DNA from 2 places in the Candidatus Pelagibacter sp. FZCC0015 genome. Region 2 is predicted to be linked to the other one. Evidence: riboswitches for the same ligand, from Rfam matches in the RefSeq annotation. Region 2 holds a riboswitch; the other holds the start of a gene.
The links. Region 2 has a riboswitch for S-adenosylmethionine ahead of DT059_RS06510 (O-acetylhomoserine aminocarboxypropyltransferase/cysteine synthase family protein). Riboswitches for the same ligand answer to the same signal wherever they lie in the genome.

Region 1: linked by a shared signal. The riboswitch ahead of DT059_RS05080 (homocysteine S-methyltransferase family protein) and the one ahead of DT059_RS06510 (O-acetylhomoserine aminocarboxypropyltransferase/cysteine synthase family protein) in region 2 are both predicted to bind S-adenosylmethionine.

The regions. Positions count from the first base shown of each region.
Region 1 is NZ_CP031125.1:967,683-971,903, reverse strand. It holds gene DT059_RS05090 (sulfite exporter TauE/SafE family protein) at 1-731, shown strand, start outside; gene DT059_RS05085 (putative 2OG-Fe(II) oxygenase) at 769-1,359, shown strand; SAM riboswitch class V at 1,452-1,515, shown strand; gene DT059_RS05080 (homocysteine S-methyltransferase family protein) at 1,523-2,425, shown strand; gene DT059_RS05075 (DMT family transporter) at 2,418-3,305, opposite strand; gene DT059_RS05070 (YbaK/EbsC family protein) at 3,302-3,784, opposite strand; gene glnA (type I glutamate--ammonia ligase) at 3,922-4,221, shown strand, end outside.
Region 2 is NZ_CP031125.1:1,228,627-1,232,847, reverse strand. It holds gene DT059_RS06515 (COX15/CtaA family protein) at 1-603, shown strand, start outside; gene DT059_RS06510 (O-acetylhomoserine aminocarboxypropyltransferase/cysteine synthase family protein) at 633-1,961, opposite strand; SAM riboswitch class V at 1,963-2,029, opposite strand; gene rplM (50S ribosomal protein L13) at 2,173-2,631, shown strand; gene rpsI (30S ribosomal protein S9) at 2,633-3,070, shown strand; gene argC (N-acetyl-gamma-glutamyl-phosphate reductase) at 3,104-4,126, shown strand; gene DT059_RS06490 (hypothetical protein) at 4,123-4,221, shown strand, end outside.

The DNA.
Region 1 (4,221 bases), 260 kb from region 2:
TTCTTTTTTTTGTAACTGCATTAATATACTCAAGTGTTGGTTTTGGGGGAGGCTCAACATATCTTGCAATACTTTTAATTTGGGGTGTACCTTACGCAATATTTCCCGTTATAGCCCTTGTATGTAATATTATTGTTGTATCTGGTAATTCTATTAATTTTATAAGATCTAAAAATATAAACTTTAATTTACTTTTTCCTTATTTAATTGGCTCTATTCCTTTTGCATTTATTGGAGGATCAATAACAATTGAAAAAAGTTTATTTGAGATTTTATTATTTTGTGTTTTGTTGGTTGCAGGCATTTTTTTATTAATTGAGAGTAAATCTTTTAATAAAGAGAAAATTAAAATTAACCAAATACCAAGAATAATCTCAATTTCTATTGGATCTATAATTGGCTTTATGTCAGGGTTAGTAGGAATTGGTGGAGGAATTTTTTTAAGCCCCCTTCTATTTTTAATGAAAGCTGGATACCCAAGACATATAACCAGCAGTGCATCTTTATTTATTTTAATCAATTCTATCTTTGGAATAGCTGGACAGCTTACAAAAGATCAGGTTTTAGATCAGGTTACTAACTATTGGCCATTGTTTTTAACGGTGCTTATTGGAGGACAAATTGGTAGCTTATTAAACATTAAATTTTTATCGAACAAAATATTAGCTATACTAACTTCTTTTCTTGTAATTTTTGTCGCAATAAGAATGGGAATTAAACTTATAGCTTAATATTGAATAAATTTGCTTTTAAGATATTTAGAGAATTATGAAAAATATAAAACCCTTTGGTCCATCCATAGGAAAGACAAAAATTTCAAAGAAATTTTTAGATATCTTAAATAAAGAGATTGATAATAGAGTTTTAACAAAAAATAATGATTATAGTTCTAAATTAGCTAGTCAGATTAAAAAAGAAATTAAAATTTCAAATAATTTTATAAAAAAAAATTTAGAAAGAGAAATAAAAAAGAATATCAAAAATTTTCTTAAAAATGAAAAGATTAAAAAAGTTAAAGATATAAAGATATTAAATTTATGGGTAGTTAGTCAATTTAAAGATGAATATAACCCAATCCATTATCATGATGGAGATTTATCTGGTGTTGGTTATTTAAAAGTACCAAAAAATATGACTAAAAATAAATTTTTAAAAAACAAAAAAGATAAGACTAACGGCACAATTGATTTTATTAACGGACAAAGAGGTTTTTTGAGCAGAAGTATTTATAATATTGTGCCAAAAGAAAGAGACTTAATAATTTTTCCAAACTATTTAATGCATACTGCTTATCCATTTAATATTAATGCTGAAAGAAGATCTTTTTCTTTTAATGCTAAAATTATTTTAAATAGATAGTTTACAAATATTTAATTATCATTTAAAAGGGTAATTGCCGATTTGATCCTATTGCGGGCATAAACTGCTAAAATGGAAATCCCAAAATAATCAAATAAGCAAGGTAGTTGAACTGTATTGTGCACCTAGCATTAAGCTAAAGCACTAAAAAAGTGAGGACACAATGAATATTAATTTTTTTAAAGAAACGAGAATATTGGATGGTGGAATGGGTCAAGAGCTTTTGGCTCGAGGTATGAAGCCTAATGGAACTTTATGGAGCGCTAATGCGATACTAAATTCTGAATATCATGAATTGGTAGAGAGTACTCACAAAGATTTTGTAAAAGCTGGGGCAGAAGTAATTGTTACAACAACTTTTACCACAAGAAGAAAAAGACTAAGTGAAAACAACATTGAAGGTAAATTCGAATATCTTAATAAAAAAGCAGGAGAAATTGCTTTAAAAGTAAAAAATGAATATCCAAATATAATGATTGCTGGAGGTTTGCCACCTCAACGTTTAACTTATGAAGAGGATATAAGAAGTGAGGTTGAAATCACTAAAGACTTTAATGAACAGGCTAGATTATTAAATGAATACGTAGATTTTTATTACTTTGATGTTTGGAGCAGCATTAGAGAGTTTAAATGTGGTATTGAGGCAATTAAAGAATTCAAAAAACCTTATTTAATAGGAATTCATATTTCAGAAGGTACAAAGTTACCTAGTGGTGAAAAAATTTCGGATATTAAAAGTATTATTGATGGAAATCTTTTAGGCGTTATGTTGTCTTGTGTTTCACCTGAAAATTATGAGCAAAATCTTGAAGAAATCAAAAAATTAAACGTACCATTTGGATTTAAATTAAATGGATTTATGACCACTAAACCAAAAAACGGATACACAGCTAATTATTTAAAAACTAAGGGAAATCCAAATGAGTTTTTAGGAAAAAGACATGATCTTACACCAGATAAATTTCATGAAATTGCAAAAAAATTTAAAGAAAATGGAGCAACAATTATTGGAGGTTGTTGTGAAACTGGTCCTGCTCACATAAAAGCAATGGCAAAGCTTAAGTAACGTTTTTATAATCTGCTTTTCTTGCTAAATATATTCCAATAAATACAGCAATTAATGCAACAATAATTTTTGAGGTAATTATTTCATTAAGAAATATGTATCCTAAAATAATTCCAAATATTGGAATGATATATGAAACCTGTGAATGAAATATGAGACCATTTGTTTTTAAAATTCTGAATCTCAATAACCATGCTATCCCAGTAGGAAAAATTCCTAAATATATTACAGATATAATAGATTCTGTTGAAGGATTTAACATCCAAGGTTTTTCAAAAATTAAAGTGAATGGAAGAAGTATAATTGTAGACCAAATTAAAATTGAACCCGTAACATTTTCATTTTCTTTGTTGCTTATTTTTAAAGTTATAACTCCTCCGATTACATAACAGGTAGATCCAAGAAGAATCAAAAGTGCAGCAATAAAGTTATTTTCATTAATTAAAAAGTTATCTGAAAACAAAAATACTATTCCTGAAAATCCAATTAATAATCCAATTGTTTTTAAAAGATTAAATTTTTCTCCTTTTAAAAAAAAGTGAGCTAGAACTGTTGAGCTTAATGGTGTCGTAGACATCAAGATAGCTGCTAAGTTGCTTTGAACAAAATTCACTCCATAAGATATTAGTATGAATGGAATAACTAAATTTACCAATCCAATGATTGCAAACCACTTCCAATCCTTTGAAAATGCTTCAATTTTAATATTTTTATAAAAACATAAAATTAAAACTGGTATAGCTCCTAAAAAAGATCTTAAAAAACCTATTGTAATGGGTCCAAATGAGTATGTAGCAATCTTTATATTAAAAAAAGCAGAAGCCCATATTAATGACAACAAAGATAACAATAAATAATCAACTAATTGTGGTTTTCTCATTCTGTTATTTCTTTTATTTCACCAGAAGTTAAAGCAATTAGATTTTCAAAATTTATTTCAAAAACTGCATTAGGATGGCCTGCAGCTGCAAAAATTGAAGAGAATCTACTTAAGGTTTCATCTATAAAAATTTTTATTTTTATTAAATGTCCTGTTGGCGATACTCCACCAATTGTATATCCGGTAATTTTTTTAACATCATCAGGGTTTGCCATTGAAACATCTTTTTCATCTAAAATTTTTTTTAATTTATTTAATGAACATCTTTTGTCTCCAGATACTAAACATAAAACAAAACTGTCCCCTGCTTTGAATAGTAAGCTTTTAACAATAGCTCCGACTTTGCAACCTAAAGCTGTAGCTGCATCTTTTGCTGTTCTTGCGGTTTGTTCTAAAACAATCACTTTTAGATCTGGGCTAAATTGTTTCAATGATTTTTCAGCTCTTAAAACTGGTTCTTTATTTAGTATTGAATTCACAAGTTTAATAAATTTAATATTTTAGTGACTAATTACACTACTTATGTGAAAATTGCATAGGTGTTATTTATTAAATAAGCAATATTTTTAAGCATTTTTTTGCTAATTAGTCCAAACAAAATTACATAGGAGACAAAATGAGTGCAGCAAACGTATTAAAATTTATCAAAGAAAAAGAAGCAGAATTTGTAGATCTAAGATTTACAGATCCAAGAGGAAAACTTCAACACTTAACTATGGATGCTTCTATAGTTGATGAAGATATGTTGAATGAGGGCGTCTTTTTTGATGGTTCATCTATAGCTGGTTGGAAAGCAATTAATGAGTCTGACATGATTTTAAAACCAGATACTGCAAGAATGTTCATGGATCCTTTTACGTCTCATAATACTGTGGTTTTGTTTTGTGACATTCTAGATGCAATTAAAAAAGATCCT
Region 2 (4,221 bases):
ATGGTATCAAGTGGATTAATTGATAGAATTGATGTTAGTCATTATAGATTATCACTACACTTAGTTACAGCTTTTATCATTTTGTCTATAGTTTTTTGGAAATATTTAAATCTAACTGATATAAAAATTAATCATATTAATATTCAATTAAACTCAATTAAATTTTTTTTATTATTATTATTTTTACAATTAATAATTGGAGCATTTGTGTCCGGGATGGATGCAGGTAAAATTTATAATACTTGGCCTTTAATGGGCACATCATATTTCCCGGATGACAGTGTAATAAATGATTTGTTTGATCTCACAGTATTTGATGATCAATCACTTGTTCAATTTATTCATAGAAATTTAGCTTATTTAATTGTCATAATATATTTTTACATGCTTTATTTTGTTTTAAAAAATGCAAATATAAATTTAAGAATTCCAATCTTCATTATTGGAATTTCTTTATTGATTCAAATTGTTTTGGGTGTTCTTACAATTTTATCTGGAGTAAAAATGATCTATGCATCTCTACACCAGATAAATTCTGTTTTAATAATACTTTCAACTTTGTATTTTCTTTATATTACAAAATATAAAGACAATGCTTATTAGTTTCTATTCGTAGACATATAAACCACAAACTAACTAACAGCTTTTAAATTACCTTTAGAGGATTTATCTAAAGCTTGATCTAAATCATCAATAATATCATCTATGTGTTCTAGACCTATGCAAAGTCTCACATAGCCTGGTGTTACTCCAGCTGCAGTTAGTTCATCTTCTGTTAACTGACTGTGTGTAGTTGTAGCAGGGTGAATAGCTAGACTTCTTGCATCACCAATATTAGCAACATGGTAAAACATTTTTAAAGATTCAATAAATTTTTTTCCAGCATCTATTCCTCCAGCTAATTCAATACCAACTAATGCACCATTTCCATTTTTTAGATATTTTGTTGCACGACTTGATATTTCTTTATCATGTTCGGTAGCGTAAATTACTCTATTAATGGCTTTGTGTTTTTTTAAGTAATCAACGACTTTAGCCGCGTTTTCACAATGCTGTTTCATTCTTAAAGCTACAGTCTCTAAACCTTGAATGACGCCAAATGCATTATCAGGTGATAGGGCAGAACCAAGATCTCTTAGCAATGTAACTCTTGCTCTAACCGCAAAAGATACATTTGCTCCTGTTAATTCTGGCACTGCTTTACCCCAAACAACTCCACCATAACTAGCGTCAGGTTCGTTAAATAAAGGTTGTCTTTTAGCATCTGCAGTCCAGTCAAAATTACCACCATCAACCAGAGCACCACCAACAACTGTTCCATGTCCAGCTATGTACTTTGTAAGTGAATAAACAACTACTGCAGCACCATGTTCAATTGGTTTACAAATAACTGGTGCAGCTGTGTTATCCATTATTAATGGTATATTATGTTTTCTTCCAATATCGGAAACTTCCTTAATTGGAAAAACCCTTAAATATGGATTTGGTAATGTTTCACCATAAAAAGCTCTGGTTTTGTCATCAATAGCTTTCTCAAAGTTTTTAGGATCTGAAGGGTCAGCATACCTAACTTCAATTCCAAGTTTACTTAAAGTATGTGTAAACAAAGATACAGTTCCACCATATAAATCTGTTGAACTAACTATGTTATCTCCAGCTTGTGCAACATTTAAGATTGCAAAAGTAGATGCAGTTTGACCTGAAGAAACCGTTAGACTTGCTAGACCTCCTTCAAGAGCAGACAATCTCTTTTCTAGAACATCATTAGTAGGATTCATGATTCGTGTGTAAATATTCCCAAACTCCTTTAGTGCAAAGAGATTTGCTGCGTGCTCTGTACTATTAAATTGATATGATGTTGTTCTATATATTGGTACAGCTACAGAATTTGTTGCTGGATCGCTTCTATAGTCACCACCGTGTATGGCTATAGTTTCTGGATTGTTTCTTTTTGTACTCATTTTACTCCTTTTTTAGTGCTTTAACTTTATATAAGGCGCACAATACAGTTCAAATGCCTACCAATTTGCAATGTTGTGAAAAATTCCTTTTTAGCAGTTATAAGCCCGCAATAGGATCAAATCGGCAAGTACTTTTTAGCATATAAGCTACATAATTCAAGCTAAATATAAAATTGACTTTGTAATTATTAATAGTATTAATCCTCGCACAATGACAAAATTCACTAAAAAAGACCAATTAGCTTCATCTTGGTATGAAATAGATGCAAAGAATGCAGTAGTTGGAAGATTAGCAACTGTAGTTTCAAATATCATAAGAGGTAAGAATAAAACTACATACACTCCTCATATGGATGATGGTGACTTTGTGGTTGTTAAAAATATTGAACAAGCAAAATTTACTGGAAAAAAATTTCAAGATAAAAAATATTACAGACACACTGGTCATCCAGGTGGAATTAAGGTTACAACACCTGAAAAACTTCATGAAAAAAAACCTGGAGAAACTTTAAAAATGGCAGTTAAAAGAATGTTACCAGGTGGAGTATTGGGCAGAAAACAATTAACAAAATTAAAAATTTATGCAGGAAATGAACACCCTCATTCAGCACAAAATCCTACAGTTATTGAGTTAGACAAATTAAATAGTAAAAATATAGCTAGAAACTAACATGGAAAATACTCAATCAGCTTCAAAATCTCCTAAATTAAAATTAGATTTTAAAGATAGCAAATATGCTACAGGAAGAAGAAAAACATCAATAGCTAAAGTTTGGTTAAAAAAAGGTTCTGGTAAAATTTATGTTAATGGTAAATTATTTAGTGATTATTTTGCTGATGAAACACATAAAATGCAAATTACAAGACCATTTGAGATTATTAATCAGGCTACAGATTATGATGTAAGATGTAGTGTAAAAGGAGGAGGACCTACAGGCCAAGCAGGGGCTATGGTTCATGGCATATCAAAAGCTTTGGTATTATTTGATGAAAATCTAAAAGCCACCTTAAAAGCAGAGAAACTTACTACCAGAGACTCAAGAGCAGTTGAAAGAAAAAAACCTGGTAGAAGAAAAGCTAGAAGAAGCTTCCAATTCTCTAAAAGATAATTTTTTTTTAATTTTTAACTGTTATAATAAAAAATGCCTAAGCTTAATGCATTAGTTGCTGGATCAACTGGATATATTGGTGTTCAATTAATTAAATTATTAGTTAAACACAAATATATTAATATTAAATACCTTTGTGGAAACTCTTCTGTGGGTAAACACGTCAAATTTTACGATAAATCTTTATCTAAATATAAATTACCAAAAATTTTAAAATTTAATAAAAAATTATTAAAAGACGTTCATGTTATTTTTACAGCACTTCCAAATGGGGAAGCGCAGGATATATCTAAACATTTAAGCAATAATCATACTTTAATAGATCTTGCTGCAGATTTTAGATTAGAAAAAGCTTCTGATTATTTAAAGTGGTATAAACAAAAACATCGAGCAACTAATATAATAAAAAAAAGTATTTATTTACTTCCTGAAATTAATAGAAAAGAGGTTAAAAAATATAATATTATTTCATGTCCAGGATGTTATCCAACATCAATATTGCTTCCTCTATTTCCTTTATTTAAGAAAAATTTAATTAAATTAAATAATATAATAATTGATTCAAAATCTGGATATTCAGGCGCTGGTAGAGGAGTTCACAAAAAGTATAAAGATAAAAATTTATATGAATCTTTAAGTGCATATGGAGTTGGTTATCATCGTCACAATTCTGAAATAGATCAAATGTTAAGAAAATTTACAAAGAAAAAATTTGAATTTAGTTTTACTCCCCACTTATCACCAATGTTCAGAGGTATTTTGAGTACTATATATGTTGATTTAGAAAACAATATTTCACAAGCTAAAGTATTAAAAACATTAACTAGTTTTTATCAAAATGAGAGTTTTGTAAAAATATTAAAACCTGACTCTTTGTTAAGTACCAATGAAGTAATAAATACTAATAACTGTTATATTTCTGTGTGCAAATCTAAATATAGTAATAAAATTATCATTCTATCTGCTATCGATAATTTGATTAAGGGTGGAGCAGGTCAAGCTGTGCAAAATTTAAATAATAAATTTAATTTTCCTGAAAAGACTGGTTTAAAATGAGAAAATTTATAATAATTTTTTTTTCATTAATATTAGCTAATTGTTCTTTAAACAAAGATTCTCAATATTGGACAGAAAATTCTATTGAAAATAAA